DNA from 2 places in the Paenibacillus xanthanilyticus genome. Region 2 is predicted to be linked to the other one. Evidence: riboswitches for the same ligand, from Rfam matches in the RefSeq annotation. Region 2 holds a riboswitch; the other holds the start of a gene.
What was found. A riboswitch is a leader RNA that binds a small molecule or an ion and turns the genes downstream of it on or off. The one in region 2 is predicted to bind FMN.
Positions count from the first base shown of each region.

Region 1 (15,573 bases), 1.2 Mb from region 2:
TCGTCACGCCGGCAATGTTCCGTACTTGGTCGGTCAGATTGCGAGCCATGTTATTAACGTTCTGCGTCAAATCCTTCCATGTGCCGCCGACGCCTTTAACCTCGGCTTGACCGCCCAGCTTCCCTTCCGTGCCGACCTCGCGCGCCACCCTCGACACCTCGGAGGCGAACGTCGAGAGCTGATCCACCATCGTATTGATCGTGTTCTTCAGCTCCAGCATCTCGCCTTGTACGTCGGCAGTAATCTTCTTCGACAGATCGCCGTTCGCGACCGCCGTCGTGACGACCGCGATGTTCCGCACCTGGTTCGTCAGATTGGAGGCCATGTTGTTAACGCTCTCCGTCAAATCCCGCCACGTGCCGGCAACGCCGCGAACGGTCGCCTGGCCGCCGAGAATGCCCTCGGTGCCGACCTCGAGCGCCACGCGCGTGACCTCGGAGGCGAACGTCGAGAGCTGGTCCACCATCGCGTTGATGGTGTTCTTCAGCTCAAGAATCTCGCCTTTCGCGTTGACCGTGATTTGCTTGGACAGGTCGCCCTTCGCGACGGCCGTCGTCACGTCCGCGATATTGCGCACCTGATCCGTCAGCGTGGAGGCCATGAAGTTAACGCTGTCCGTCAAATCCTTCCACGTGCCCGATACGCCCTGCACGTGCGCTTGACCGCCCAGCTTGCCTTCCGTCGATACTTCGCGCGCCACGCGCGTAACCTCTGAAGCGAAGTTGCTCAGCTGGTCGACCATCGTGTTAATCGTGCTCTTCAGCTGGAGAATTTCGCCCTTGGCGTCGACCGTGATCGTCTTCGACAGATCGCCCTTCGCGACGGCCGTCGTCACTTCGGCGATACCGCGCACCTGATTCGTCAGGTTGCTCGCCATATAGTTAACGCTCTCCGTCAGCTCACGCCAGGTGCCGGCGACGCCGGTGACTTCGGCTTGGCCGCCCAGACGTCCTTCCGTGCCGACCTCCAGCGCCACCCGCGTGACCTCGGAGGCGAACGTCGAGAGCTGATCCACCATGGTGTTGATCGTGTTCTTGAGTTCCAATACTTCGCCCTGCACGTCCGCCGTAATATGTTTGGACAAGTCGCCGTTGGCGACCGCGGTCGTCACGACCGCGATGTTGCGCACCTGCTCGGTCAGATTGCTCGCCATGTAGTTAACGCTTTCCGTCAAATCCCGCCATGTGCCGGAGACGCCCTTAACGTCCGCTTGACCGCCGAGCTTGCCTTCCGTGCCGACCTCCCGCGCCACGCGCGTCACCTCGGAGGAGAACGTCGAGAGCTGATCCACCATCGTATTGATCGTATCTTTCAGCTCGAGGATCTCGCCCTTCGCGTTAACGGTGATCTGCTTCGACAAGTCGCCATTGGCGACGGCCGTCGTCACCGCCGCGATATTGCGCACCTGATCGGTCAGATTGCTCGCCATGTTATTGACGCTGTCGGTCAAGTCTTTCCACGTGCCGGAGACGCCGCGGACATCCGCTTGTCCGCCCAGAATGCCTTCCGTGCCGACCTCCCGCGCGACGCGCGTTACCTCCGAGGCGAAGGTGCTGAGCTGGTTAACCATCATATTAATGTTGCTCGCCGAGCGCAGGAACTCGCCGGTCAGCGGTCTGCCCTCGAATTCGACGTCGACCTTCTGGGTCAAGTCGCCCTGTGCGACAGCATTGATGACGCGAACCATCTCGCTCGTCGGCTGGATCAGGTCGGTGACGAGTCCGTTCAGCGACTCGACCGCGGTCTCCCATGACCCGCCGTTATTGTTATGCTCGAACCGCCGCGACAGCTTGCCTTCTTTGCCGACGACCCTTGCGACGGTCTGAATCTCGCTTACGAGTGACTCCTGCATGTCCATAATTTCATTGAAGGTATCCGCGATTTTGCCTGCAACGCCGGTATAATCGTATGGCATGCGATGCGAAAAGTTGCCTTTCTTCATCGCCATCAGCGCATTCAACAATTCTGCTGTATCCAGCTGTACTCTTCCACCGTCAAGATTACGATCCTGCTCTGACATCCGAATTGTCCTCTCCAGGTTTGATTAAATTGGAATTATATCTACCTATGTATGCTATTGTACTAGAAATAGATTAAGGTTGTCACATGAGAGAGTCCGGTTGGACCATAACCTAATTGGCGGGAACCCGCTGCGTCGAGGGATCCGGCATGCGAACGGGAAGAATGACCTCCACCGACGTTCCGACGCCTTGCCTGCTGCTGATGGAAAGCCGGCCGTGATGCGCTTCGATAATTCTGCGCATGACCATGTAACCGAGTCCCGTGCCTTTTTCCTTCGTCGTATAGAATGGCTCGCCCAGACGCTTCACCATCTCCTCCGGCATGCCGCAGCCTTGGTCGGCGAAGCGGATGCCAAGCTCGCCTTCGTTCAAGCGAATCGTGACCTCGATCGTACATCCGGGACCCGATGCTTCGATGGCGTTCTTCAGTAAATTCACGAACACCTGCTTCAGCTGATTGCCGTCGCCTGAAATATAAGCCTGTTCTTCTCCCGCGCCAAGCCGGATTTCAATATTGTTCATGACCGCCTGCGTGGCAAGCAGCATGATCGTCTGCTCCAGCACCTCCCGCACGTCCACGTCGGCAACCCGGCTCACCTGGGGCTTCGCCAGCACCAGCAATTCGCTCGAGATGAACTCGATGCGCGATAGCTCCTCCTGAATGATGCCTAAATATGGCAGTTTCGCATTGGCGTTTTGCGTTTGCAGCAGCTTGACAAAGCCTTTCAGCGCGGTCAGCGGATTGCGGATTTCATGCGCGACCGCGGCGGCCAGCTGGCCGACCACCTTCAGCTTATCCGACTTCCGGAGCAATTCCTCGGTTTCGAGCGTATCCGTCATATCCTTGATAATGACGTACGTTCCGACCCTTTGGCCGCCGACAATGATCGGCACGACCGTATTGGTGACGACGATGACTTTCCCGTCCTTGCGCTGAAGTTTCGAATCGATGCGCTCTAGCTCGACGCCATCCGTGGTATTCAAATAATCCCGGGCCACGCGCTCCGCTTCGGAAGGCGTAAGGAGCATCGAGTAACTTTGTCCGTTCAACTCGTCGGCGCCATACCCCGTTAATCGCGCCATCGAGGGATTCGCGCCGATCAATGTCCCGTCCATATCCAGCGCGCAGACGCCGTCCGGATGATGGTGAATGATGGACCAGGAGCGCTGTTCGCTCTCCAGCAGCTGGCGTTCGGTGCTCTTCAGCACGGTGATGTCTTGAATAATGCCTGTCATGCGGCTGGAATCCGCGGCGTTGACTTGCCCTTTCACAAAGACGACGCGCTCTTCGCCGTTCGGGCGAACGATGCGGCATTCCGTCTGGAAGCTCCCGTTGCGCCAGCCACCCTGCCATGCGTCCAGCACCCGGTCCGCATCCTCCTGTAACACCGTCTTCAACAGGTTCTCGTGCTCGACATGGCCGTCGCGCGTCGGCGGCATGCCGAAGATACGGAAGCTCTCTTGCGACCAATACATCCGATTGATCTTCGTGTTCATCTCCCAGCTGCCGATATGCGCGATGCTCTGTGATTGCTCGAGCAGGGAGATGCTTTTGCGCAGAAGCGCTTCGGTGACATATTCGCTCGTGACGTCCTTGGCAATCCCATAGACGCCGACGATCTGACCGCGATCGAAGATCGGGAAATTATTCACGATAAAATTGCGCATCGCGCCATCCGCCCGGATGATCCGGACCGGATAGCTCTGGGCCACCCCTTCCGCCGCCCGGTAGAAATGCTCGCGCACCCGCGGCAAATCCTGCGGGACGATCAATCCCGCGAAATCGCGCCGCATCAACTCGGCCGCCGAATAGCCGGAAAGCCGCACGGACGATGCGTTCACTTGTATGTATTTGCCTTTCAGATCAAGCAAGTAGACGGCATCCGGACTATGCTCGAAGAGGGATTGCACCATTTGCTCGGCCGATGACATTAACGTTCCCGACTCGGGCGTCCGCTCGATGAATGCCGAATAGCCATGCTCGTCCGGATAGACGCGTATCAGATAGATCTCGCCCGTATCGGGATCGATCCCTTCGCTCACCCGCGCGCCACCGATCGCCTCCGCGCGGCGAACGATGTCCATCAAGCTATTCCGCATCCAATCGCTGCCTCCGGCCGTCGTCGCGCCCTGACCCGATGATCCGCCGTAAAATTTAATTAACGCATGCGGACATGCAAACGAGAGCTCGCCTTCTGCATCGAAGCGAACGTAATAATGCCGCACTCTATCCGGCGACCAGTAGGCTGGTTGCTCCGAATCCGCGTCCGGCGCCATGTCTGGCACTTTATTCATGGTCACAATTCCCCCTTCGGTCTCGCTGTCTGATAGGAATATTCAACATATCGAGGAAGGAACCTGCCTTCATAAGCAAATAAAAACGGTACAATATTAAGCAATTCGGAAATGGATGCATGCCAATAGACCTTCTCGTGCCCGGAAGGTCTGCTTGTCGCCCGAAAGCCATTATTTGTACGCGGCATCCCCTTGGCTCGCCGCTGCGACGCGGCCGTTACCCCTGTCACGATTTCGTCAAAATCATCTTAAAAAACGATAAAACAGGCCAATTCGCTAGTCTTTTCCGTGTCGAATCCGCATAATATGGCAGTGTTTCGGTGAGGAGCGCTTAACGCGGAGGTAACATAACCACCGAAATTTGACTGCAAGCTAACATTTATTTGACAGTCGCTTCATAGGTTTGCGCTATGCTTGGAGCAGTAGAAGACGAAGGAGGTGAATAACGTTGATCGTGTTCGACGTGATCGTGGACGGCAAAGTAAAGGAAACGCTTCGTCCCGTCAACCAGCGACTGAAGGAAATCCAGCTGTACGTCAAATCCGAATCCGCCCGCTTGATCGAGAAGTACGGCAGCAACGTCCAGCTGAACCGAAGAATGCAGTACAAATAAGGCCCCCGGCGGAGGTCTTTTTTGACATACAGGAACGTGTAAGTTTCACGTCTATACATCAGCCGGTTATGCCTCCGAATGACGCCCGTATCACCGCAACTGTAAGCGCAGCCGCTCCCGCTTGCTGCCCCGAACGCTGCATGACAAAAACACCCGCGCAGGTGCGCGGGTGCCGCTGACGTGCCTTCTCGGAGCGCGACTAGCTGCCGCCTTCCGCTTCCGCCGTCCGTTCCTTGCAGAACGACAGCAAGAACGCGACCTCTTCCTCTTCGAGATCGAAATCCAAGTAACGGTCGGTCGACCGTTCGTGCAGATCGTATTTCACGATGGACCCTTCGCCGTCCTGCTCCTTGTACACGACACGCGCGTACACGCCCAGCTCATGATGCAATTCGTCATCCTCGGGAATGTCGAGATTCAGCACGAATTCGTAGCGCTTGCCCGGCAAAATGCCGAACGGATCTTTGACTTGCTCGGCCGTATACGATGATATGGTTAGCATATGGTATTCCTTTCTGTGCCTGAAGGCAGGAACGCGGCGATGCGCGAGCGCACCTCGGCTTGATTAAGCGCTTGTCCCAGTATGGAAATATAACCCTCGTCCTCCCGGGAGCGGATGAGCCTGCCGATGCCTTGGCGAAGACGCAGGAGCATATAGGGCATGTCCACCTCTTCGAACGGATCGGCGGCATCCGCTCGCCGCGAAGCGAACACGGCATCATTCGGCGGGAACGGCAGCTCCCAGACGATCACGTGTGACAGCGATGGCCCCGGAATATCGAGCCCCTCCCACAACGTCACCGCGCATAGAACGCTATGCTCGTCCTGCTGGAAGGCCGAGATCAGCGAGCTGATCTCCGCGCTTCCTTCATAGAGGAAGCGGTAGCCGGCTGCTTCCGGGTGCTGCCCGATCGACGCCTTGAACTGCCGCAGCTGTTCTTCGGCGGGGAAGAGAATAAGCGCCCTTCCTTCCGTCAGCCGCATCAGATCCAAGACGAGCTTCGTCTTGTCCGTGTCGTTCTGGTCCGGCAGCAGCGCGGCTTTCATCTGCGCTTGATAGTCATACGGCGAGTCCACCGAGAACGAGAGATAGTCGCGGATGCCCAGCGTACCGGCCATATAGTCGAACGAGCCGCTGACGGACATCGTGGCCGAAGAGAAGACGATCGGCATTTTCCGGCTGAACACCCGCTCCTCCAGCACTTCCTTCACTTTCTTCGGCATGATCACGAGCGACATGCCGTCGCGGTCTTCCTCCAGCCAGCTGATCAGCTGCTTAGGCTGCACGAACAGGCCGAGCGCCAGCTGAATCATCTCGATGTGCTCCTCGACGATCGTCAGGTGGTACGTAACCAGCGTGAACAGTCCGCTCTCGAAGACGAGCTCCTCTTCGATCTCCGCCAGCAGCGATCGGAACCGATTCGCTTCCTGCAGCAGCGCGTCGGTGATGACGACATCCTTACGGTTCGATCCGGATACGCGGCGGCTGCCCTTCTCCAGCAGGTCGAACAATTTCTCGCTCTGCGCGATAGCGTCCTCGACCGCGTACGCCAGCTTCTCCCGTACCTCGCCTTCCAGCAAACGCGTGATAATGCTTTCGAATACGGCATGTTTCAGCTTGTACGTCAGCGCGTTCTGCGCCGCCGTCTCCAGCAAGTGTCCTTCGTCGAAGACGACCGAGCTATGCTCCGGAAGCAGCGGCAGCTGGCCTTCTCGCTTGCGCGCCTCGTACGTCCACACATGCTCCATGTAGAAGTCGTGCGAGCAAATGATGATATCGGCCGCCTTGCGGAAATGCTCGCGCGAGATCGTCTGGCCGCACCGATGACGCTGGCTGCAGACGAGACAGTCCTGGAAGACGTCCCAGCCGATCTTCCGCCATTGTTCGTCGTCCAGCTCCGGGTAATCTTTGCGGTTGCCGTACGGCAGGAACGCTTGCATCGAATCCGGTTGGCGCACGAACGCGGGCAAGCTGTCGTAGAGATCCCGGAACCGCTCCCCGTCCTCTTCATGCTCGAATCTCGCGCCATCCAGCTTGTTCAAGCAAATATATTGATCGGGCGACTTGCCCAGCCGCGCGTCGATCGTCAAGTTCAGATGCCGCGCCAGCTTGGCGATATCGCCCTCTTCCTTGACAAGCTGCTCGATCAGCGATTCGTCCGCGCAGGCCACGATCGCCGGTTTGCGGGTGTAACGCGCATACATGACGGCATAGAGGAGGTAGACAAGCGTCTTGCCCGTGCCTACCCCCGCCTCCGCCAAGATCGTCTTCTTCTCGTTGTAGGCCCGCTCCAGCTGGAACGCCATGTAGATTTGCTCGTCGCGCACCTCGAACCCTGCTTCGGGCAGCCGCTCGTAAAAGACATCCGCAATCCAGTCGCTGGCCTGCTGCATGAACGGCTCTTTCGGGTCAAAATCAAAAGGATAAGTACTCAATCAGGACGTGCCCCCGTCTCGTAGCGTTGAAAACATTTCACCATTATACCGCAAAACGAGCGGACGGGAAAATGATGCGCGAATGTGCTTATTTCCCGCAGCCCGTTATTTCCGCCCATAGTCGGCCTTGATCTCGCCCCAGGCCGCCGTATTCCACTTGCGCACCGGCGCATGTGCGGGATGGCGCTTCAACCAATCGAGCGCTTCGTCGACCAGCGTCCAAATCTCACGGGTCGACGCGTCGCGGGCCAGATTCGTATTCACGGCGCGGTTCTTGACCCAAAGCATCGCCGTCTGCGAATCGGAATACACGATCTTCTCCAAGCCTTGCTCCTGAATAAGCCGCAGCGCGTGGACAATCGCGAGGAACTCGCCGAGATTGTTCGTCCCTTTGGCGATCGGAGGGTGCTCGAACAGAACGGCTCCCGTTACCGTATCGACGCCCTTATATTCCACGATGCCCGGATTGCCCTTGCTGCCGACGTCGACGGAGATGCTGTTCGCGACTATCTCCTCCTTCGCAGCCGCAGCCCCCGTGCCGCGGGCCGCCGACGTCGCGGCACGCTCGCTCGCTTCCCCGGCGTACGCCGCCTCGGCTTCGGCCTTCGACTCGAACGACTTGAAGCGCGCCCCCGAGAACCCCGTCGTCTGCTTCTGGCAGTCCGCCCAAGTCGTGTAGATGCCGGGCTTGCGGCCCGCCCATACGACGTAATATTTCGATTTCGCCAATTCATTCACCTCATTAAATAATTTCTGCTGCGCTAGTTTGCCGCGATCACCGCCATACGAACCGTTGATACGCCGTATCCGCAAAGACTGGCCGCATCGTTCCAGGATCGCGCGCATACCTATCCCTATAGCGTCTATTCTACCGCAAAAAGGAGAATGTCCGAGATGAGTATCATTTCCGCCCATGCGGCACCCGTCCGCTCCGAGCCGATGACGTTCGTGCTTGTGCATGGATCATGGGCCGATGCCGGGTTCTGGAACGGCACCGCGGCCGCGCTACGGCAGATGGGCCATACGGTCCATGCGCCGGAATATCCCGGTCATGGAGGCGATCCGAACAAGAACGTCACCCATGCTCAGATGAGCACGGCCGTAGGCGATTACATCGCCGGCAAGCAGCTCCAGGATGTCGTGCTGGTCGGACACAGCTTCGGCGGCACCATCATTCAGAAGGCGGCCGAGCTTGTCCCGGACCGGCTCAAGCGGCTTGTATTCTGGAATGCCTTCGTCCTGAACGACGGCCAATCGATGGCCGACGTTCTGCCCAAGGAAGCCGTCGACTTCTTCCTGCAGCTGGCATCCGCCTCCGCGGATAACACGATCGCGCTCCCATTCCCGTACTTCCGTGACGCATTCGTCAATACCGCGGATCTGCCGACGGCGCATGATATACACCGCCATTCTCCCCCCGAGCCGGCAGCCCCGTTTCGGGAGGCCTTGGATTTGAAGCGATTCTATGCGCTGCAAGTGCCGAAGAGCTATCTCTATCTGACGGAAGATAACGTCCTTCCTCAATTCGACGACACCGGCTGGCATCCGCATTTCTCGAGCAGGCTTGGTCAATTCCGCCTTATCAAAGGCCATGGCGATCATATGACGCCGGCGTACGTGCAGCCCGACAAGCTCGCGCGGCTGCTTGTCCAGGCCGGACGCGATTAGCGAGCATGCCCGAATTCGCGTATGCGATCTTATAGGCAGACAAAAACCGGCGGCGCATCCTGCTCCGTCGGTTTTGGCCTGTTTACGATTTGTCGGATTTGGTGGCAAGCTCGATCATCATGATGACCAGAATCAGCAGTTGAATGAGCAGATCGGCACTCATGGCATTCCCTCCATGCGTTCGTCATGCTCCTTCAGCCGGCCCTCTCCCATGCCGATGTCCAACTATACGCCTTACGTTTCCCGTTATCATATCTATGCGCGCAAGCTGCGATTTATGACCGACAGCTGCGCCAACAGCGGGTCAACTAGACATTAGTTCGCATCCGCCGGAAAGACGAGACCGATCTGCTTGCGCGCTTCATCCATCACTTCCATGGCCGTGAGCGAGCTGGCATGGGAATTGACTTCGGATTCCAGCTTGCCCTGGGCGAGCAGAGAGACGAATTCCCGCACCTCGTACATCATGTTATCTTCGATCTGCTTCGAGTCGGTGATGTCCTCTACCCGTCCGTCCCGATAATGAATGCGGACCTGGCTCGGCTCGCTGATGTGGTTGATGACGATGCTGCCTTCCTCGCCTTGAATTTCCGACGGTACATAGGAATTCGAGATCTTGGAATACATCAGCACCGCATCCAGGTCGCCGTATTTCAAAATCAGGCTGCCGTTGCCGTCGACGCCGGATTCGAGCATGTATGCTTCCGCTTGTACCGCGCTCGGCTTGCCGAACAGCACGGCGGTCGGATACACGCAATAGACGCCGATATCCATTAGCGAGCCATTGGACAGCTCCGGCTTGAATGCGTTCAAGACCGTTCCCTGCTTGTAGGCGTCATAACGCGAAGAATACTGACAGTAGCTCGCGAAGAAGCGGCGAACGCGTCCGATCTTGTGCAGATTGTTCCGGATGGCGGTAAAGTTCGGCGTCAACGTCGACTTCAGCGCCTCCATGAACAAAACGTTGTTCCGCTTGGCCGTCTCGATCATCTCGCGCAGCTCGCGCGCGTTGGATGCGGCTGGCTTCTCGCACAAGACGTGCTTGCCGTGCTCCATGCTTGCGATCGATTGCCCGGCGTGATAAGCGTTGGGACTTGCCACATAGACGGCGTCGATCACGTCGCTTTGGAGCATCTCGTCCAGCGACGTGAACCGATGCTCGATCCCCAGCTTGTCCGCGTATTCGTTCGCCCGCGCTTCCGTGCGCGAATAGACGGCCGCGATTTCCGCGCCTTCCGCCAGTCTCGCTGCTTTCACGAATTTCTCCGTTATCGTGTTGGTGCCAATTATGCCGAATCGAATCATTCTATTCGCTCCTGTTGCTTGATTTGATCATGAATGTTACCGATGTTCCTGAAGAAAATCGACGGTTAATTCCAGCGCACGCTCGAGATGCGGCGTCGGGCCGGCGAACGGATGGACCGCGCCGAAGGTATGGTTCGCGCCTTCAATCCGCAAATGCCGCTGATCCGGCGCGGCCTGACGGAGTCGTTCATGACCGAGGACGAGCCGCGGCGCATCCTGGTCGCCTTGAATCGTTAACACCGGCACCGTCAAGCTCGCGATGGCCTTAAGGATGTCGAACCGCTCGCGGTTTTGCGCCAAATCCTCGAAGAACCCCGCCGTAATCGGCATCTGCTGCTTCGTGCGCGCGTTCTCCACATAGCCGATCCCGTCGCGAAGCACCTGCTCTCGGAACTCGTCTCCGAACAGATTGGCGTCGGCGATCCCGTTCCAGCTTACGACCGCTTGGCATGCATCCGGATGGCTGGCCGCGGCAATCAGACTGTTGCCTCCGCCACGGCTGTGGCCGACCAGCGCGATCCGCGACGCGTCCATCCGATCCGACAGCGGCAAGTCGCCGGCCTGCAAACGCTCGAGCAGCGCGGACAAATCCGCCTGTTCCCGGCTGTATGTATTCCGTCCGAATTTGTGCAGCTCGTCGAAATCGGATTGGCCGACTCCGTTGCAGCTGAAATTGAACGTCACGACCGCGAACCCGCTTTGCGCCAGCCGCTCGGCGGCATACGGGAAGAATCCCCAATCCTTAAAGCCTTTGAAGCCGTGGACGAGCAGCACGACCGGTCTGCGTCCTTCCTCGCCGGTCGCGCGCACTTCGCCTCGAATGGTCAAATCCCGTTCGAGCGCGAACTCGAAAGAAGCCGTATCAAGCGGTTGTTGATCCATGATCCTTCCTCCTTGCCTCGTCTATGCCTGCCGCGTTTCACTATCTTACCAAAGATTGATTCTCCACGGGTAATCAATTTTCACCTGGCGAGCGGATTGGTTTTGAAGCAAATTGTGAACATTTTCGTTGCTATATATGTAGAAAAAGAGCGGCCTCTATCGAGGCGCGCTCTGCATGCGCAATATTTGAATTTATGGCTTCGGTGCCGGTTTCTCGGGTTCGTCCTGCTGCCACGAGATCGCGAACAGCGTCGTCCAGATCAACATGAAGCCGATCAACTGCGGGAACGAGATCATTTGATCGAAGACGACCCAGTTAATAATGACGCCGACCATCGGGAAGCTGAGCTCCGCCAGCGTGGCGTAAGAGGCCTTCACCGTGCTCAGCCCTTTGTAGTAGAGCAGCATGCTGAACAGCCCGGGCAGCAGCGCCGAAAGCGCCAAATTAAGGACGAGCAGCCCCGTATCGCGCCCTTCGGCCGGCATCGTCCATCCGTGGCTCTGCGTCAGCGTGAGGACGAACAGCAGCGGCAGCGCCAGGATGAACCGAAGCGAGGTGACCGTCTCGTAGGACATTTTGCCCAGCATGTAACGGCCCATCACGGTGGAGCCGCCCCATAGCAGCGCGGCGCCGATCGAGAACATGCTGCCGATCTGAATAAAGTCGGAGGCGCCGCTTTGGGGAATCGAGAACCCGAAGGTCAGGAGATACGTGCCCAACAGCGCCAGCACGAACAAGAAGCCGAACCTGCGAGGCAGATGCTCCTTCAGCAGCCAGCGCGCGAGCAAAATCGCGAATAGCGGCTGAAGCTTCTGCAGCAGCAGAACCGCGTTCAGATCGCCGCTCGCCAGCCCCTTCGTGAACAGGATCGTGGCGATCGCCGAGCCGCCCCATGACACGAACAGCAGCGCGCCGACATGCGATAGCCGCAGGCCGCTAAGCTCGCCGCGGCGGCTCCATAGGACGGGCGCGGCGAAGAGGAACAGAATCGCGTGTTCCAGCAGAACGATCTGCGTGGAAGTCAGATGCTCCAGCAGCAAGATGCGGAACAGCGGGTCGACGCCCCATAACGCGGCGCCGATGACGACGAGCCAGAACGCGGGCAGGCCGCGCTTGGTTCGCAGAACAGGTGTTACCGATACGGTACTCATGAATAATTACCCCTTCTGGATCCAGGGACATGAAGGAAGAAGGCCCCGTCTTGCGCGTCATGCGCAAAACGGGGCCAGTCAAATAAACCTGCGGATTAGCCTCTTTAGACGAGACGAGTCCCCCGCAAATTTACAGCTGATCTTCTACCATCCGGACTATACCGTCGGCCTTGGATTCGCACCAAATCAGTCCCCCGCCCGCTGACGGGAAGAGGAGTCGCGGGCTTCTTTCCTCCATGTGAAAGTTACCGCCGGTCGGGAATTGCACCCTACCCCGAAGATCGATATTAGATTTTGCAATGCCACTTCACTTTCTATAGTTTATTACTTTCTTCTCAAAATGTCTAGCCCACAATTCAAAGTGCTGCACTATGAATAAATAAGCGGCGCGTGGACGCGACTTCCGGCGATTGCTCAGTCGCCGCATGACAACGTTGAATTCGGAATGCCATCGACAACGCAGGTTCGATTGTTAGGCGTCCCGAAAAACGTCTTCCGTCAAATCGGCGTTCACGCCCATCGCGGCCCTGCTGCCTTCCGCGGCGGCAATGACCAGCTGGGACGGCGAGACGACCGAGGAATCGCCGGCGGCGTAGACGCCTCGCGCGCTCGTTCGGCCGAACGCGTCGGTAACGATGGCGCCGAACGCATTCAATTCGCAGCCCAGCTGCTCGCCGAAATCGCTCTTCTGCGCGAATCTCGGCGTCACGAAGCCGCCATCTCGCGCAATCGACGTCCCGTCCTTGAACCGGATGGCCTCGAGCTGCCCGTCTCTCCCCTCGTACCTTGCGATCGGCTTCGTATACACGCTGATGCCTCTCCGGTGCAGCGCGATCTGCTGCTCGGCCGACAAATTCGTCTGCCAATTGGTGCAGACGATTAGATCTTTGCTCCAGTTGTAGAGCAGCTTGGCCGTATGGAACGCGCCAGCGCTCTCGGACACGAGCACGAGCCGCTTGTCGCGCAGCTCCCAACCGTCGCAGTACGGGCAATTGAACAAGCTGCTGCCATAGAAATCGCCGAAGCCCTCGATGTCCGGGAAGGACTCCGCCAGCCCCGTTGCCAAAATGATTCGTCCAGCCTCGTATTGCGAGCCGCTTGCGGTCTGCAGCGAAAATCCCGATGGCGACCGATTCACGCGGATGACCTTCTGACGCGCTGCGGCGACGGATGGATAACGTGCCAGCTCCTCGTGCGCGAGTCTTCGAAACTCGGCAGGCTGTACGCCGTCCCGAGTCAGGAAACCGTGCGATGCCCGCGTCACCCGGTTACGGGGCTGCCCGTCGTCGAGCAGCAGCACCTCTCTTCTGGCGCGCCCCAGCAAGAGCGCGGCGTTCAATCCGGCCGGCCCCCCGCCGAGAATCGCGCAATCATACCGCATAGTTCTCCTCCTTCACTTGTCCGATCCCTTGCCCCCTAATTCCGCAATATAGATAAATATGGCAGCTGCGCCTGTTTTCATTCCCCTTTGACGATTTTTAAATACTCGTGCAAGCAAAAAGGCGGTCGCCATCCGGAATGGCAACCGCTCGTTCATGGTTATTGTTCTACCCAGCGCTTGATCACGATAACGGCGTTATGGCCGCCGAATCCGAACGAATTCGAGATGCCGATTCGCAGCTCGGCCCGCCGCGCCTCGTTCGGCACGACGTCCAGATCGCAATCGGGATCGGGCGTCTCTTGGTTGATCGTCGGCGGAATAATGCCGGTTCGCAAACTCTGCACGAGCGCGATCGCTTCCGCTCCTCCGGCAGCGCCGAGCATATGGCCGGTCATCGATTTGTTCGCGGTCACCGGGATGCGGTAGGCGGCTTCGCCAAACAAGCGCTTGATCGCCATCGTCTCGGAGCGGTCGCCCAGCTCCGTGCTCGTCGCATGCGCGCTGATGACGTCCACTTCCTCCGGCCCAATGCCCGCTTCCCGAATCGCTTCGCGCATGGCGCGGTAGGCGCCTTCGCCTTCCGGATGGGTCGCGACAATATGATACGCATCGGAGCTCGCCCCGTAACCGATCACTTCGGCGAGTATCGGCGCCCCGCGGTCGCGGGCGTGCGTCAGCGATTCCAGCACGAGTATGGCCGCGCCTTCGCCGAGGACGAACCCGTCGCGGCCGGCGTCGAACGGTCGGCTCGCCCGCTCCGGCTCGTCATTGCGCGTGGACACGGCGGTCGCGTTCGCGAAGCTTGCCGTTGCAATCTCGGAGACGGCCGCCTCCGAACCGCCGGCGAAGATGACGTCCGTTCTTCCGGATTGGATGCGGTGATACGCCTCTCCGATCGCCGTGTTGCCGATCGAGCAAGCCGTCACCGGCGCGAGCGTCGGGCCGAGCGCGCCCAACCGGATGCTGATCATGGCCGCTGCCATGTTCGCGATCATCATCGGCACGAGCGTCGGACTGACGCGGCCCGGGCCTTTGCCAAGCAGCGTCGCGTGCTGCTCCGTCAGCGTGTGGATGCCGCCGATGCCCGACCCGACATAGACGCCAAGACGCTCCTTGTCGATGCTCGCAAGGTCCAGCGCGGCATGTGCCAACGCTTGATCGGCGGCCGCAAGCGCGAACTGGCAGAACCGGTCCATCCGCCGTGCTTCCTTCGTCCCGAATAACGCCTGAGCGTCGAAATCACGCACGGTGCCGGCAATCCTCGCCTTATGGCCTGCCGTATCGAACGATTCGATCGCCCGCACGCCCGATTCCCCTCGCGTCAGCTTGTCCCAGAACGCGTCAACGCTGTTGCCCAGCGGCGATACGATACCCATGCCCGTAATAACGACTCTTTCCATGTCCACCCATCCCCTTCCAGCCTCTTATGGATGTAATCTTGCCATCTATGTTATCCTATTACAAGTTGTTGTTTATCCTAGTATAAGTGCTACCAGCTTACGTCACGAAAGAAGGGATCCGCATGCATCAACCCACCCGGCTGCAAGCGCTGTCGGCATTCTTGAAGGCGGCTCGCGCCCGCCTGACGCCGGAGACGGCCGGCCTTCCGGCCGGCACTCGCAGACGGACGCCCGGCTTGCGAAGGGAAGAAGTGGCGCAGCTCGCAGGTGTCAGCTCCACCTGGTATACCTGGCTGGAGCAAGGGCGGGATATCCAGGTATCGGCCTCCGTGCTGGACAATGTCGCGGCGGCCCTTCGGCTGACGGACGACGAGCGGAAGTATATGTACGCGCTTGCTTCGGATTCCGGCGCAAGCGTCG
Region 1 is NZ_JBHUHA010000001.1:883,735-899,307, forward strand. Features, by position in the region: gene ACFSKT_RS03785 (HAMP domain-containing protein) at 1-2,020, opposite strand, end outside; gene ACFSKT_RS03790 (PAS domain-containing protein) at 2,133-4,316, opposite strand; gene ACFSKT_RS03795 (mechanosensitive ion channel protein MscL) at 4,765-4,929, shown strand; gene ACFSKT_RS03800 (DUF6509 family protein) at 5,129-5,431, opposite strand; gene ACFSKT_RS03805 (ATP-dependent DNA helicase) at 5,425-7,365, opposite strand; gene rnhA (ribonuclease H) at 7,471-8,094, opposite strand; gene ACFSKT_RS03815 (alpha/beta hydrolase) at 8,260-9,033, shown strand; gene ACFSKT_RS03820 (Gfo/Idh/MocA family protein) at 9,349-10,338, opposite strand; gene ACFSKT_RS03825 (alpha/beta hydrolase family protein) at 10,375-11,220, opposite strand; gene ACFSKT_RS03830 (DMT family transporter) at 11,413-12,372, opposite strand; FMN riboswitch at 12,508-12,658, opposite strand; gene ACFSKT_RS03835 (NAD(P)/FAD-dependent oxidoreductase) at 12,845-13,753, opposite strand; gene fabF (beta-ketoacyl-ACP synthase II) at 13,912-15,153, opposite strand; gene ACFSKT_RS03845 (helix-turn-helix transcriptional regulator) at 15,276-15,573, shown strand, end outside.
Region 1: linked by a shared signal. The riboswitch ahead of ACFSKT_RS03830 (DMT family transporter) and the one ahead of ribD (bifunctional diaminohydroxyphosphoribosylaminopyrimidine deaminase/5-amino-6-(5-phosphoribosylamino)uracil reductase RibD) in region 2 are both predicted to bind FMN.

Region 2 (15,573 bases):
TTGACAATTTCGACACGAGGGAGAAGTGACGACAGATGACGGATTTCGATCAGGATCAGCAATCACGGGAAGGCGGCGGACGCCGGACGATCCATCCGATTTGGCTGGATGATGCCGAGCTGGCGGACGAGCATGGCGATAGAGAGGACACGGATCGGCATGATTACCATCTGTCCACGTTCGGCATGGCGCTCACCGGACGCCGCAAACGGGCGGATCGTAAGGAACATAAGCCTGAACCGGTTCCGATCCCCGAACATATCGATGATTATATCGATCTGCTGGAGCAGGAGGTCGGCTATAAGAAGAGCTTTGACGTCGTCGTGCGAGAGATGACGTTCGGGGAGCGGAAGACGGCGCTTTTTTTCATGAATGGGTTCGGCAAGGATACGATCCTGCAGGATGTGCTCAAACGTTTGAGCTATTTGCACCCGGACGACTTGTCGACAGGGGCGCTCCAATCCTTCTTCGATAATTACGTGCCGGCCGTGCAAGTCGTGAAGGAAGGCGATTGGAATAAAATGATGACGAACGTGCTGGCAGGCGCAAGCGCCCTCTACATCGACGGGGAGAAGGAAGTGCTCCTGATCGACGCGAAGTCGTTCCCGGCGCGCGGCCCCGAAGAGCCGACGCTGGAGCGGGTCGTGCGCGGCAGCCGGGACGGCTTCGTCGAGACGCTCATGACCAATGTGACGCTCGTGCGCCGCCGCTTGCGCGACAAACATTTGCGCTATGAAATCATGCGCGTCGGCGAACGGACGCAGACGGACGTATGTATTGCCTATATCGACGATATCGTCGACATGGAGCTCGTGGAATCGATTCGGGACAAAATATCGATGATCAAAATCGACGGGCTGCCGCTGGCCGACAAACAGCTGGAAGAGGCGACGGTCAAACGCGGATGGAGCCCGTTCCCGCTCGTGCGCTATTCGGAGCGCCCGGACACGGTCGCTTCCCATTTGCTCGAAGGCCATGTCGCCGTATTCGTGGATACGACGCCGAGCGTCATGATATTGCCGACGACGTTCTTCGACCACATCCAGCACGCGGAGGAGAACCGGCAGGCGCCATTCATCGGCACCTACCTGCGGTGGGTACGTTTCTTCGGTATTTTCGCTTCGCTGTTTCTGCTGCCGATCTGGTTTCTATATGCGCTTGATCCTGGGTTGAAGCCCGACGCGCTCGCGTTTCTCGGCGCTCAGAAGGAAAGCCGTCTGCCGATGGTCGTACAATTCCTGATGGCGGAGCTCGGAGTTGACTTGCTTCGGATGGCTGCGATTCATACGCCGACGCCGCTCGCGACCGCCATGTCGCTGATCTCCGCGATCCTCATCGGGGACATCGCCGTGCAGACGGGCTTGTTTATCAATGAGGTTATCCTATATATGGCCGTTGCCGCGATCGGCATGTTCGCGACGCCAAGCTACGAGCTGGGATTAGCCAACCGCATCGTGCGCTTGCTGTTCATCGTGGTCGTCGCGACGCTGCACGTGCCGGGCTTCATGATCGTGGCGGCCGCCATCACGATTCTGCTGGCCATGGAACGTTCCTTCAACCGTCCGTACTTGTGGCCGTTCATCCCGTTCGACGCCAAGGGGATGTGGAACATCATCGTGCGTCCTCCCGTGCTGCAGAACCGGACGCGTCCGAATTTGCTCAAGCCGCAGCAGCGCGACAAGATGCCGGGCGGCAGCAGCGGCAGCGGAAGCGGCAGAGGGGGCCAAGTGCATTAACGGCCATCACGACCGCAAATAATGCAAATGAAATGCGAATTTATCCATTTTACCAGGGGACAGGGGTAGGATATACTTTCGTTAAATGATGCAAACCAATCGTCATGGGATTTCATGGAGAAGCCGGAGGGGAAACAATGTATTTACACGGAACAAGCGCAATTAACGGCCAAGGGCATTTGACAATCGGCGGCTGTGATGTCACCGAATTGGCGAAACAATACGGAACCCCGCTATATATTGTGGACGAGGCGCTCGTGCGTCAGCGCGCGCGCGAATACGTCGAGGCATTCAAGGCATCGGGCTTGAAATTCCAGGTTGCGTATGCCAGCAAGGCGTTCAGCGTCATGGCGATGTGCGCGATCGCGGAGCAGGAAGGCCTGTCGCTGGACGTCGTCTCCGACGGCGAGCTGTATACCGCGCTGAAGGCCGGATTCCCGGCGCATCGCATCCATTTCCATGGCAACAACAAGACGCCGGACGAGATTTTGATGGCGCTGGACGCCGAGATCGGTTGCTTCGTCGTGGATAACTTCGACGAGCTGGCCCTCTTGAACGCGCTGGCCGGCGATAAAGGGATGAAAGTAAACGTACTGCTCCGCGTTACGCCGGGCGTCGAAGCGCATACGCATGAGTATATTTCGACCGGCCAGCAAGATTCCAAATTCGGGTTCGACGTTGAAAGCGGCGCTGCGTTCCGCGGGGTGCGGGAAGCGCATGAGCTGCCGAATCTGGAGCTGCTCGGCGTCCATTCCCATATCGGCTCCCAAATCTTCGAGGTCGACGGCTTCGAGGTAGCGGCGAGCAAAGTGGCGCAATTCGCCCTGCTCGTTCGGGATGAACTGAGTGTAACGTTCCCCGTTATCAATCTGGGCGGCGGCTTCGGCATCCGCTATGTGGAAGGCGACACGCCGCTGCCGGTCGCAACCTACGTCAAGGCGATTACGGACGCGATCAAAGACAACTTCGGCGCGGCAAACTATCCCATTCCGGAAATTTGGGTGGAGCCTGGCCGCAGCATCGTCGGCGATGCCGGCACGACGCTCTACACGATCGGGACAAGCAAAGATATTCCCGGCGTGCGCAAGTACATCGCCGTTGACGGCGGCATGACCGACAACCCGCGTCCGGCGCTCTACGAGTCCAAGTACGAAGCCGTTATCGCGAATCGGGCGGACGACGCTGCCGAAGAGACCGTGACGGTCGCCGGCAAATGCTGCGAGAGCGGCGACAAGCTGATCATCGATTGCGTATTGGCGAAGCCGCAGACGGGCGATCTGCTCGCGGTGCTGTGCACGGGCGCCTACAACTATTCGATGGCGAGCAACTATAACCGGATTCGCCGTCCGAGCGTCGTCTTCGTGAAGGATGGCCACTCGGATCTGGTCGTCAAGCGCGAGTCGCTGGACGACATTGTGGGCAACGATATTTTGCCGGCGCGAATGAAGAAAGCGTCCGCGGTCCAATAATTCGCTTCCGTCCCCCGGTGCTTACGGCCGCTTCATGCGGCGTTCGCCGGGGGACAAGCTTTTTATCGGGGACGCTTTCTGCTATAATGGCAATGTTTAGATAACCGAAAGGGTGGATTTCAATGGCAAAACAAGCGAAAATCACGATGGCGGACGGAGCGGAAGTCGTACTGGACCTGTTCGATCAAGACGCGCCTAATACAGTTGCAAACTTCGAGAAGCTGGCAAACGAGGGCTTTTACAACGGTCTTACGTTCCACCGCGTCATTCCGGGCTTCGTCGCGCAAGGCGGCTGCCCGAACGGCATGGGCACAGGCGGCCCGGGCTATACGATCAACTGCGAGATCAACCCGAACAAGCACGAGCGCGGCACGCTCGCGATGGCGCACGCCGGACGCAATACAGGCGGCAGCCAGTTCTACATCTGTTACCAGCCGCAGCCTCATCTGGACGGCGGACATACCGTGTTCGGTAAAGTGGCAAAAGGCATGGAGCACGTCGACACGTTCAAGAACGGCGTGAAGATGGAGAAAGTCGAAGTCGTCGAAGTGTAAGCAAGCCGGAGTGAACGAATCCCCCGCAGCGGTGACAACCGCGCGGGGGATTTTCTGTTTCGGGAGCAGCTTGGCCGTGTATTAACAACTATCGAAGACCGGCAACGGGCGCCTAATGAAGGGCGGTCTACCCGTGCCGAGCAAGAGTTGAAGGGGGAGCTGAGCTTATGGAACGCAGTCGATACTATATGTCGGTATCCGCCCGGACGATCGAGACAGCGCCGTCGATCGCGGAGCAGCTGACAATATACGCAAACGAGGAGGAGCTGCTCGCGCTGGAGAAGCTGCTCGAGCAGGAGGACAAGGATGATCAGCTGACGCATGTGAGGGCCGCGATCCCGTACAAGTCCGCCGAGCGCGACCCAGCGACGGACCGGTTCAGCGAGCATTTGGAGATGCTCTATGCGTATATTTACAAGATCGGCACGCCTGAGACGAAGGCGCATATCGAGTCGATGGACATTTTGCCGAAGCTGGAGAATCAGAACCACTACTTACCCGGATACAAGTGAACCGAAATACCATGAAATTGACGCTCGGCCGCCCGATAGGCGCCGAGCTTTTTTCTGCTGGCCGCATCCGCGCGCCGAAGGGCCGACGATACTGCAGAAAGGGAAGCTGGTTGCTTTTTTTCAGGGGGAGTGGTAACATTTTGTCAAAGTATTGCAGCTTACCTTCGGGGCAGGGTGAAATTCCCAACCGGCGGTGATCAAGGGCGGTTTCGGCCACGCATCTCGCATGCGAGCCGATAACGAGCTTGTCAGTCCGTGACCCGGACAGCTCGCGTGACGCTTCTCGACTTGCGAGAGCGGCGGCGAATGGACGGTGGACCCGGTGTGATTCCGGGACCGACAGTATAGTCTGGATGGGAGAAGGGGGCGGCAGCGTATACCGTTCAACGATATAACCTGGCGACTTGTTCTTTTTTTCACGCAGTCATAGGTTTTATTTGAGCGTGTTCTTGTGCTGTTTCCTTGTGTCACTCCCATCACCCCGTCGGCTTCATGCGGATAGGGGTGTTTTTATTTTGTCGATCGTGTTAAATGACGCATACTATATGCAGCTCGCCTTGGATATGGCGGCGAAAGCAAGCGGCCAGACCGACATTAATCCGGTCGTCGGCTGCGTCATCGTCAAGGAAGGCCGCATCGTCGGACTCGGCGCCCATCTGAAGCGCGGCGAAGGTCACGCCGAAGTGCATGCGCTGCGCATGGCCGGCGACCAAGCCGAAGGCGCTACCGCTTATGTGACGCTCGAGCCGTGCAGCCATCACGGCAAGACGCCTCCATGCTGCGAGCGGCTAATCGAGGCTAACGTATCCCGCGTCGTCGTCGCCTGCACGGATCCGAATCCGATGGTCGCTGGCCGGGGCGTGAAGCGGCTGCAAGAGGCGGGAATCGACGTCGAGGTCGGCCTGCTCGGCGAAGCTTCGGAGCGGATGAACGAGAAATTCAACAAATTCATTACGACGCGCAAGCCGTTCGTGACGCTTAAGACCGCGATGACGCTGGACGGCAAAATCGCCGCGAAGACCGGCGACAGCCGCTATGTCAGCGGCCCGGCGGCCCGTGAACAGGTACATACGCTTCGGCACCAGCATATGGGCATTATGGTCGGCGTACAGACCGCGCTCGCCGACGATCCGGAGCTAACGACAAGGCTCAGTGTGCCTGCGGTGCATCCGGCTCGCATTATCGTGGATTCCAAACTAAGGCTGCCGGTGACTTCCCGCCTGTTTCATAACAAGGACGTCCCCGTTATTATCTTGACGGTCGGAGGGGCGGACGAGAAGCGGCGAGCCGCGCTTGAATCCGCAGGAGCGCGAGTGCTGGCGTGCGGTGTGGGCGAACAAGTCGATCTGGAGATCGCCATGACGAAGCTTGGGGAGCTTGAGATCGGCTCGATTCTGCTCGAAGGCGGCGGCAAGCTGAACGGCGCCATGCTGGAGCTCGGCCTGATCGATAAGATCATGCTGTTTATCGCGCCGAAGATTATCGGCGGCGACGCCGCTCCGGAAGCCTTCTCCTTCGGCGGCTTTGAACGAATGAGCGAGGCGATCGGCCTGACCGGCGTGACGATGGAGCAGGTCGGCGACGATTATTGCCTAACCGGCTATCCGAAGTACGCGGATCGCTGAATCCGGATCGCGATTGGAGCGGGAGGGGGAGTAACTTGTTTACGGGATTGATTGAAGAAGTAGGGACGCTCAAGCGTTCCTACAAGCAAGGCGAGGCCATGAAGCTGACGATCGAGGCGTCGCGCGTGCTGGGTGACGTGAAGGACGGCGATAGCATCGCCGTGAACGGGGTGTGCTTGACCGTGACGGATTTCGACGCCGCTTCGTTTACCGTCGACGTCATGCCGCAGACCTTTCGTCATACGAATTTGAAGGATATGCGTCCGGGCGAGCGGCTCAATCTCGAGCGCGCGATGCAGGCTGGCGGACGATTCGGCGGCCATATCGTCCAGGGACACGTCGACGGGACGGGCACGATCATGGCGCGAACGCCGGATGCGAACGCGGTCGTCTTTACGATTCAGCCCCACGACGCGTCGCTGATGCGTTATGTCATCGCGCAAGGGTCGGTCACGCTAGACGGAATCAGCTTGACGGTTATCGACCGGAGCGACAACGAGTTTTCCGTCTCCATCATCCCGCATACGCTGCGGGAGACCGCGCTTCAATTGAAGCAGCCCGGCAGCGTCATCAATATCGAAGGCGACGTGCTGGGTAAATACGTGGACCATCTGCTGCGCTATCCGGGAGCCGCGGGGCAAGACGGCGAGCAGAACCGGAAGAAGAGCGGCGGATTAACGGCGGCTTTTCTCGCCGAGAACGGTTTTTTCTAGGGAGAGTGAACAAGCATGACAACGGACCAAACGATATTCGACCCGATTGAAGACGCGCTGCAGGATTTGCGCGAAGGTAAGTGCATTATCGTAGTGGACGACGAAGACCGGGAGAACGAAGGCGATCTGATCGCGCTTGCGGACAAGACTTCGCCCGAGGTCATCAACTTCATGATTTCGGAAGCCCGCGGGCTCGTGTGCGTGCCGATTACGCAAGAGCGGGCGGAGGAGCTGGACCTGCCGCCGATGGTCACGCATAATACGGATTACCATGGGACGGCGTTCACGGTGTCCGTCGACCACGTCACGACCTCGACGGGGATATCGGCCGGCGAACGGTCGCAGACGATCCAGGCGCTGATCGATTCGTCCGCCAAGCCGTCCGACTTCCGCCGCCCGGGCCACATCTTCCCCCTCATCGCAAGAGCCGGCGGCGTGCTGCGCAGGGCTGGGCATACGGAAGCGGCCATCGACCTGGCTCGGATGTGCGGTTCCGCTCCGGCGGGCGTGATTTGCGAGATCATCAAAGAAGACGGTACGATGGCCAGACTGATGGACTTGGTGGAGTTCAAGAAGCGTCATGGGCTGAAACTAATCTCCATCGAGGGCATGATCGAATACCGCAATAAAAAGGAGAAGCTCGTCCACCGCGCCGTAGACGTGAATCTGCCGACGGATTTCGGCACGTTCCGCGCCGTTGCGTATACGAACGACGTCGACAGCAAGGAGCATGTGGCGCTCGTAAAAGGCGAAATCGCCCCGGATCAACCGACGCTCGTGCGCGTGCATTCCGAATGCCTAACCGGGGATTCGTTCCACTCTCACCGCTGCGATTGCGGGCCTCAGCTAGCCGCAGCGCTCCGGCAAATCGAGGAAGCGGGCAGCGGCGTGCTGCTGTACATGCGCCAGGAAGGTCGTGGCATCGGGCTTATCAATAAATTGAAAGCCTATGCGCTGCAGGAGCAGGGATTCGACACGGTCGACGCGAATATTAAATTGGGATTCGCCCCCGACCTGCGCGATTACGGCATCGGCGCGCAAATTTTGAAAGATCTCGGCGTCAGCCAAATGAGGCTCATGACGAATAACCCGCGCAAGATTCGCGGTTTGGAAGGCTACGGGCTCGAAGTGGTGGAGCGTGTTCCGATTCAGACGGAGACGAAAGCGGACAATACGGATTACTTGCATACGAAGAAAGCGAAGCTCGGACATTTGCTTGAATTTGAAATTTAAGGCTGATTGGTTTGCGTTCACAATCTGAAGATTGGGAATGCAGCATTCAGCAAGAAGCTGATTGGTTTACGTTCACAATCGAAAGATTGGGAATGCAGCATTCAGCTAAGCGGATTGGTTTGCGTTCACAATCGAAAGATTGGGAATGCAGCATTCAGCTAAAGCGGATTGATTTGCGTTCAGATTAATACGACCCATGAGAGGATGACGGAAATTATGCCACATATATACGAAGGACACTTAGTTTCGCAAGGACTGCGCTACGGGATCGTCGTTGGCCGTTTCAACGAATTTATTGTAAGCAAGCTGCTGAGCGGCGCGCTGGACGCGTTGAAGCGTCATGGCGTGGACGATAATGAAGTGGAGATCGCCTGGGTGCCGGGCGCATTCGAAATTCCGCTGATTACGCAGAAGATGGCGGAGAGCGGCAAATACGACGCCGTTATTACACTCGGCGCGGTCATTCGCGGATCCACGCCGCACTTTGATTTCGTCTGCAACGAAGCGGCCAAAGGCGTGGCGGCGGTAGGGCTGAAGACCGGCGTGCCGACGATCTTCGGCGTGCTGACGACGGACTCGATCGAGCAGGCGGTCGAGCGCGCGGGCACGAAGGCGGGCAACAAGGGCTGGGAATCGGCGATCAGCGCCATCGAGATGGCGAATCTGACGAAGCAGCTTAAGGGCTAACCAAGCCCCCAAAACGCAAGCAAAAATTACGCAGGAGGCAGCCGCAACATGTCGGTGACATACAAACTGGAGTCTTTTGAAGGTCCGCTTGACCTGCTTCTTCACTTGATTGACAAGGCGGAGATCGACATTCACGAGGTGTCCATCAGCGAAATCACGGATCAATATATGGACTACTTGAATGCGATGCAGGAGCTGGAGCTTGAGGTAACCAGCGAGTTTCTCGTCATGGCGGCCACGCTGCTGTCGATAAAGAGCAAGCAATTGCTTCCGAAACCTCCGGTCATCGAAGAAGAATTCGACTACTGGCAGGACGAAGGCGAGCTCGATCCCCGCGACGAGCTGATTGCCAAGCTGGTGGAGTATCGGAAGTTCAAGCAGATCGCGGAGGAACTCCGCGGCATGGAATTCGCGCGAAGTCTCGTGTATACGAAGGAAGCCGAGGATTTGACGCCGTATATGCCGGTCATTCCGGACAACCCGGTGAAAGGGCTGCATATCGGCGATCTGATCAAGGCGTTCCAGAAGGCGTTGAAGCGGGCCTCGCGCCGCAATGTGGTGGCGACCGTGCACCGGGACGAAATTTCGGTGAAGGATCGTATTCGCGACATCGTCGAGGTGCTGCGTCAGCACGAGACGGTCCGATTCTCGAAATTAATCAAGCAGGAAATGAGCCGTCACGAGATCGTCGTGACGTTCCTTGCCCTGCTTGAGCTGATGAAGATGAAGCATATCCGCTGCTACCAGCATGGGCTGTTTGACGATATCGTAATCAATTGGAGAGGGGAAGCGGCAGAAGGTGGATTACTCGAAGTGGAAGACAGTTATTGAAGGTTTGCTGTTCATGGCGGGGGATGAGGGCTTGACCGCCAAGCAGCTGGCCGACATTTTACAAACGGATGCCGCCGTTGCCCACGATATCGCCAAAGAGCTGATGGCCGAGCTGAAGAAGAAGAAACGGGGCATCCAAATGTCGCTCGTCGCCGGCGCGTTCCGGCTGACGACGAACCCGGATCACGCGGCTTATTTCGAGCGGATGGCGTATTCGCCGACCCGTTCGAGTCTTTCCCAAGCGGCGCTCGAGACGCTGTCGATCGTCGCTTATCGACAGCCGATTACGCGTATCGATATCGAAGAGATCCGCGGCGTGAAGAGCGACCGCGCCATCGCCACGCTTGTATCCAAAGATTTGATCGAAGAGGTGGGGCGCGCCGAGGCGATCGGACGACCGATCCTATACGGGACGACGAAGTCGTTCCTCGACTACTTCAGCTTGCCGAGTCTGGAATCGCTGCCGGAGCCGGCTTCGGTGGACGACGACTCGTTGGACGAACAAACGCAGCTGTTGTTCGAGAAGCTGGAAGAACGCCAGATGACGCTCGAAGAGATGCCGCCGGCCGGGGCGGATAAGAAATAGAACTACGCTGGCGGGCAAAAGCCGCAGGGCGCATGAGATCTGTACGCTTGATCCATACTATAGCCGACTATAACAGGAAGCAGAGGGGGAATCGCCCATGCTTGGTTATCCGTTCGGCTGGTGGATCGCGGCAGGTCTTTTTTTGTTGCTGATCGGATCGGCTCTTATGTCCCGCATCGTCATTCGGGGAATGGTCAAACGGATCGGGACCGACGATCATGCCGAGCTGCGGGTGCGCGGGTTAATGGGGCTTATTCATTACCATTGGGAAATGCCGATCATGAAGATGAAGGGGCTCAACGTCGAGCTCAAAGAAGAGAAGACGAAGCAAAATATGGGAGGCGACAGCGAGCAAACCACAAACGATAAGGTCGATGCGCGCGCCGTATTTCAATCGATAGATTGGATGAACATGCTGCTGAAGCAGACGGATTCGCTTCTGGGCTGGGTAAGGACGACGCTGAGTCACGTTCACTTGACCGAATGGAGATGGCGCACGGCGGTCGGCACGGGGGATGCGATGTGGACCGCGATGGCGACCGGGACGGTATGGACGATCAAAACGACGGCGATCGGCGTCCTGTCCCAGATGATTCGGTTGAAGACGGAGCCTCAGATCAGCGTGGATCCGGTCTACAACTCGGCCCATTTTTCCACCGAGTGGCATTTTACCGTCAAGCTGCGCCTGGGTTACATGATTTTTGCGGGTATTTATCTGCTGTTCAAAATGCGCCATATGCGGGGCATATTACGAGGGTTGGTCGGCTGGCAGCGGATCTTGCTCCGCGCTTGACGCCCGGCGCCTGCCCACATAAGAACCGAATCGACAGGGCATGATGATAGGGCAGGAAACCAACACATGAACGAAGAGCCGAAGGAGGGCCTACAACGATGAATGAGCACCCGATACAAGGTCTAATGCAGACGGCCATGGAAAATATCAAGGAAATGGTCGACGTCAACACGATCGTCGGCGATCCGGTACAGACGCCCGACGGCAGCGTGATCATGCCGATCTCGAAAGTCGGCTTCGGCTTCGTTGCCGGCGGCAGCGACATCCGCCTCGGCAATTTGGCGGATCAGGCGCAAACCGGCAGCCACGCCTCGACGGACGCCCATAACTCGCTCGTCAGCATGCCGTTTGGCGGCGGCAGCGGCGGCGGCGTGTCGATCACGCCGATCGCGTTCCTGGTCGTCGGCGCGCAAGGCGTGCGTGTCGTGCCGCTGGATAGCCAAACGCATCTGGTGGAGCGCGTTATCGAGTCCGCGCCGCAAGTGTTCGACAAGCTGCAAAGCATGTTCAAGAAGAACGGCGGCAACCAAATGGAGGATACCACCTCGGTCTATATCGATACGATCAACACGACGGATGGGCATATCATCTAGCACGCAAGCCAAACACGGGGAAACTGCTCTGACAGAGCAGTTTTCTTGTTTTCGGCGTTTTACGATCACGACTTCCCGGACATAACCTTGTCCCGCGCACATATACTGTACAAGACCCGGCGCTTCCGCGCGTCTACGACACAAGGAGGATCACTCGATATGAGGCAATTCATCCCACGCCCTTGGATAACCGCCATGCTTGCGCTAGTTATTGCGTGCGCCGGCATGCCGCTTTTGCCGGCGGCCAAAGCTGCAGCGGCTCCGCCGATCTATACGAACGCGCAGGCGACCTCGCTGATCGACGTTGAATCGGGCCGGATTTTATATAGCGAAGACGGCGATAAGCCGATGCTGATCGCGAGCTTGACCAAAATTATGACCGCGATCGTCGCGATCGAGCACGGCAAGCTAACCGATAAGGTCAAGACAAGCAAAAGGGCGGCAGGCAAAGAAGGCTCCTCGATCTATCTGAAGCTGGGCGAAGAATTGACGCTGGAGGAAATGCTCTACGGACTGATGCTGCGTTCCGGCAACGACGCGGCAACGGCGATCGCCGAACATGTCGGCGGTTCGGAGGAGGGCTTCGTCTATTTAATGAACGAGAAAGCGAAGATGATCGGGCTCAAGAACAGTCAATTCATGAATCCCAGCGGCTTGGATCAGAAGGGCCATTATTCGACGGCGAACGATTTGGCCAAGCTGACGGCCTACGCGATGCATAACCCGGTATTCAAGGAAATCGTGAAGACAAAGGGGAAGCTCGCTTCCGGCCGGGATTACAAGTGGATGAACAAAAACAAGATGCTCAATATGTATGAAGGCGCCGATGGCGTCAAGACCGGCTATACGAAAGCGGCGCTGCGCTGTCTCGTCAGCTCGGCTACGCGGGATAGTCAGCAGCTGGCCGCGGTCACGCTCAGCGATCGAAGCGATTGGGTTGATCATAAACGGCTGCTGGATTGGGGATTCGCGAATTTCCCGCTTGACGAAGTTGTCCATAAAGGTCAACCGATCGCCGGACACCCGTTAGTGGCAGGGCGCACGTTCCGCTATCCGTTCGGCAAAGGAGAGCGGGCGCAGTTGACGAACAAGCTGGTGCTCGTCAATCCGATGACGATGGATTACACGCTGGGCGAACGGGGGCACATTGAGTGGTATCTGGGCGCGAAGAAAATCGCCGAGACGCCGGTGTACGATCCGGACGGACCGCGAATCGACCTGCCGGAGAAACCAGCCTGGTCGACCGCCGAACGGACGGCACGGCTGAACGAGCCGTGGGCTTACGTGTTCGCCAGTTCGATCAAGCAGGTGCTTAAAGTCTTGTTTGGGGGGAAGGAGGCCATTTAATGGTCAACTGGATATGGCTGTTCTTCATCACGGCGAGCTTCGTGGCGGCCGTCGTCAACGGCCGGATGGAGCTGCTGACCGAAGCGGCGTTCGAAGGCGCGAAGACCGGGGTCTCGGTCAGCTTCGGCTTGATCAGCGTGATGGTGTTCTGGATGGGGCTCATGCGCGTGGCGGAGGAGGGCGGCCTGCTGAACAAGCTGGCCGCTTTGCTTCAGCCGGTCGTGCGCTTCTTGTTCCCCGATGTGCCGAAGGGTCATCCCGCGCTCGGCTACATTATGAGCAACATGAGCGCCAATATTCTCGGTCTCGGCAACGCAGCGACACCGATGGGCATCAAGGCGATGCAGGAGCTGCAGAAGCTGAACCCCGATAAGGAAACAGCGACCCCGGCGATGTGCACGCTGCTTGCGCTGAACACCGCGAGCATTACGCTTGTGCCGACGACGCTCATCGCCATTCGCATGACATACGGCTCGGCGCACCCCGCCGAAATCGTTGGCACGACACTGGCTGCGACGGCCGTAGCGACGGCAGCGGCCATCCTGGCCGACCGTTGGTACCGGTATCGAAGCAAACCGCCGATCGGCCGCGATCGTACCGGCGGACCGCCTGGCATCGCCCGCGACACGGCGAAGCCATCCCCCGTTTCATCCGGAGGCGGCACGATCGCTTCGATAACGGCCGCACCGCCGGCTGCCGGTGGGAAGGGGTGATCGCGGCATGTACGGATGGATCAGCACAATTTCCGCTTGGACGATCCCGTTCATGATCGTATTTATCCCGCTCTACGCGGCGTTTCGCAAGGTTCCCGTTTATGAGAGCTTCTTGGACGGCGCGAAGGACGGATTCGGTACCGCGGTTAATATCATTCCGCATTTGGTCGGCATGATGGTCGCCATTAGCATGTTTCGGGCATCCGGCGCGATGGATTTGCTTATTGCTCTCATACGTCCCCTATTCGATCAGATGGGCATTCCGAGCGAGGTGCTCCCGCTTGGCCTGCTCCGGCCCATCACCGGCGCGGGTTCGCTCGCCTTCACGACCGAGCTGATCAAGACGCACGGACCTGATTCCATGATTGGCCGCATCGCTTCCACGATTCAGGGCAGCACGGACACGACGTTATATGTGTTGACCGTCTATTTCGGCGCCGTCGGCATTCGCAAGAGCCGTTATGCGCTCAAGGTTGGCTTATTCTCGGACGTTATCGGTTTTCTCGCCGCCATCTTTATTTGTTTATACATATTCGGTTAATTTTCCTCAAGCATGAACCGAGCCCGTTAATTGTCGGCCGCGCCTCGCGGCGCATCGACGAAAAACGGGCTCTTTTCGATGCTCGGCTTTTCTTCTTTGTCGATTTTAGGGTATGATGAAAGGTGAGGTGAAAGAATTGGAACGATTACAGAAAATATTGGCGCAAGCGGGCGTCGCATCGCGCCGCAAATGCGAAGAATTGATTTTGGCCGGGTTGGTCGAAGTGAACGGGGAGACGGTCACGACGCTCGGCGTCAAGGCGGACCCGGCGACGGACGTCATTACCGTGAAAGGAAAGCCGATCCGCGGCGAGCAGAAGCTCTATCTGATGATGAACAAGCCCAAGGGCGTCATTACGAGCGCAAGCGATCCGCAAGGCCGCAAAATCGTGTCCGATTTCCTGCCGGGCATCAAGGAACGGGTTTATCCGGTAGGTCGTTTGGACTATGATACGGAAGGGTTGCTGATTCTGACCAACGATGGCGAATTCGCGAACCTGCTCACGCACCCGAGCCACCACGTACCGAAGACATACTTGGCTACGGTTAAGGGCGTCCCGCACGGAACGGCGCTCGAGAAGCTGCAGAAGGGGATCAAGCTCGAGGACGGCATGACGCAGCCCGCGGAAGTTGAGTACCAGGACGTGGATCCGGAGAAGAAGCAGGCGACGATCATGATCACGATTTACGAGGGTCGGAACCGTCAGGTTCGCCGGATGTTCGATGCGATCAACCATCCCGTCTCCCGCCTGAAACGGATTCGCTTCGGCGAGCTTGGGCTCATGAATTTGCAGCGCGGCAAATATCGCCATTTGACGCCGAAGGAAGTGCAGGAGCTTCGGGACATGGCGGTCAAGACACATAAAGTTCAAAAATAGCGTCGCGACGGCAATCTAACTGCCGTCCGATTTTCGTTATAATTGAAATCGGATCTCAAGTTCAACATGGCAAGGTCGGTGACGCACAACAATGGGGAAATACCGCAGAATGACGCAAATCGTCATTTTTATCGGAGTCTTGCTGCTCGGCGGCTACGCAATCGGCAAGGCGCTTTTTTCGTCTGAGGACGGCTTGGTTCGCAAAGGGGAGGAGCCCCCGGCATTCGCGCTGCTCGGCACGGACGGCGCCGCCCACAAGCTGGAGGATTACAAGGGTAAAGCGCTGGTCATTAACTTCTGGGGCACGTTCTGCCCGCCTTGCGTAACCGAAACGCCCGATTTGCAGAAGCAATACGAGAAGTGGACCGAGCAAGGGCAGCCGTTCGAAATTATCGGCATCAATCTGGGCGAGGACCAGCTGACGGCGAATCATTTCGCCCAGCAGTATGGCGTAACGTACGACATCCTTCTCGACAAAGGACGCAGGGTAATGGCGGAATACGGCGTGAAGTCCTTCCCGACGACGTTCTTCGTTAGGCCCGACGGTACGGTTATGGACGTATTCGTAGGCGGCATGACGGAGAAGGACATTGATTCGCGCGTCACGAAACTGCTTCAGTCCTGACCCGGAGGAGGGTGTACACGTTGTTATCTTTTAAGAATACCAAATGCGAATGCGGCCACCAGAATCCGGTCGGCACGGTCTTGTGCGAGAGCTGCGGCAACCCGCTCGAGGAAGCCGAGGCGACTTCGCAAGCGCCGC
Region 2 is NZ_JBHUHA010000001.1:2,042,393-2,057,965, reverse strand. Features, by position in the region: gene ACFSKT_RS08650 (stage V sporulation protein AB) at 1-4, shown strand, start outside; gene ACFSKT_RS08645 (spore germination protein) at 36-1,736, shown strand; gene lysA (diaminopimelate decarboxylase) at 1,874-3,205, shown strand; gene ACFSKT_RS08635 (peptidylprolyl isomerase) at 3,328-3,759, shown strand; gene ACFSKT_RS08630 (hypothetical protein) at 3,927-4,271, shown strand; FMN riboswitch at 4,428-4,640, shown strand; gene ribD (bifunctional diaminohydroxyphosphoribosylaminopyrimidine deaminase/5-amino-6-(5-phosphoribosylamino)uracil reductase RibD) at 4,787-5,896, shown strand; gene ribE (riboflavin synthase) at 5,932-6,609, shown strand; gene ACFSKT_RS08615 (bifunctional 3,4-dihydroxy-2-butanone-4-phosphate synthase/GTP cyclohydrolase II) at 6,625-7,842, shown strand; gene ribH (6,7-dimethyl-8-ribityllumazine synthase) at 8,059-8,529, shown strand; gene ACFSKT_RS08605 (segregation and condensation protein A) at 8,578-9,360, shown strand; gene scpB (SMC-Scp complex subunit ScpB) at 9,329-9,946, shown strand; gene ACFSKT_RS08595 (DUF2953 domain-containing protein) at 10,044-10,739, shown strand; gene ytfJ (GerW family sporulation protein) at 10,838-11,332, shown strand; gene ACFSKT_RS08585 (serine hydrolase) at 11,492-12,679, shown strand; gene ACFSKT_RS08580 (nucleoside recognition domain-containing protein) at 12,679-13,392, shown strand; gene ACFSKT_RS08575 (spore maturation protein) at 13,400-13,933, shown strand; gene ACFSKT_RS08570 (pseudouridine synthase) at 14,070-14,810, shown strand; gene ACFSKT_RS08565 (redoxin domain-containing protein) at 14,920-15,435, shown strand; gene resB (cytochrome c biogenesis protein ResB) at 15,456-15,573, shown strand, end outside.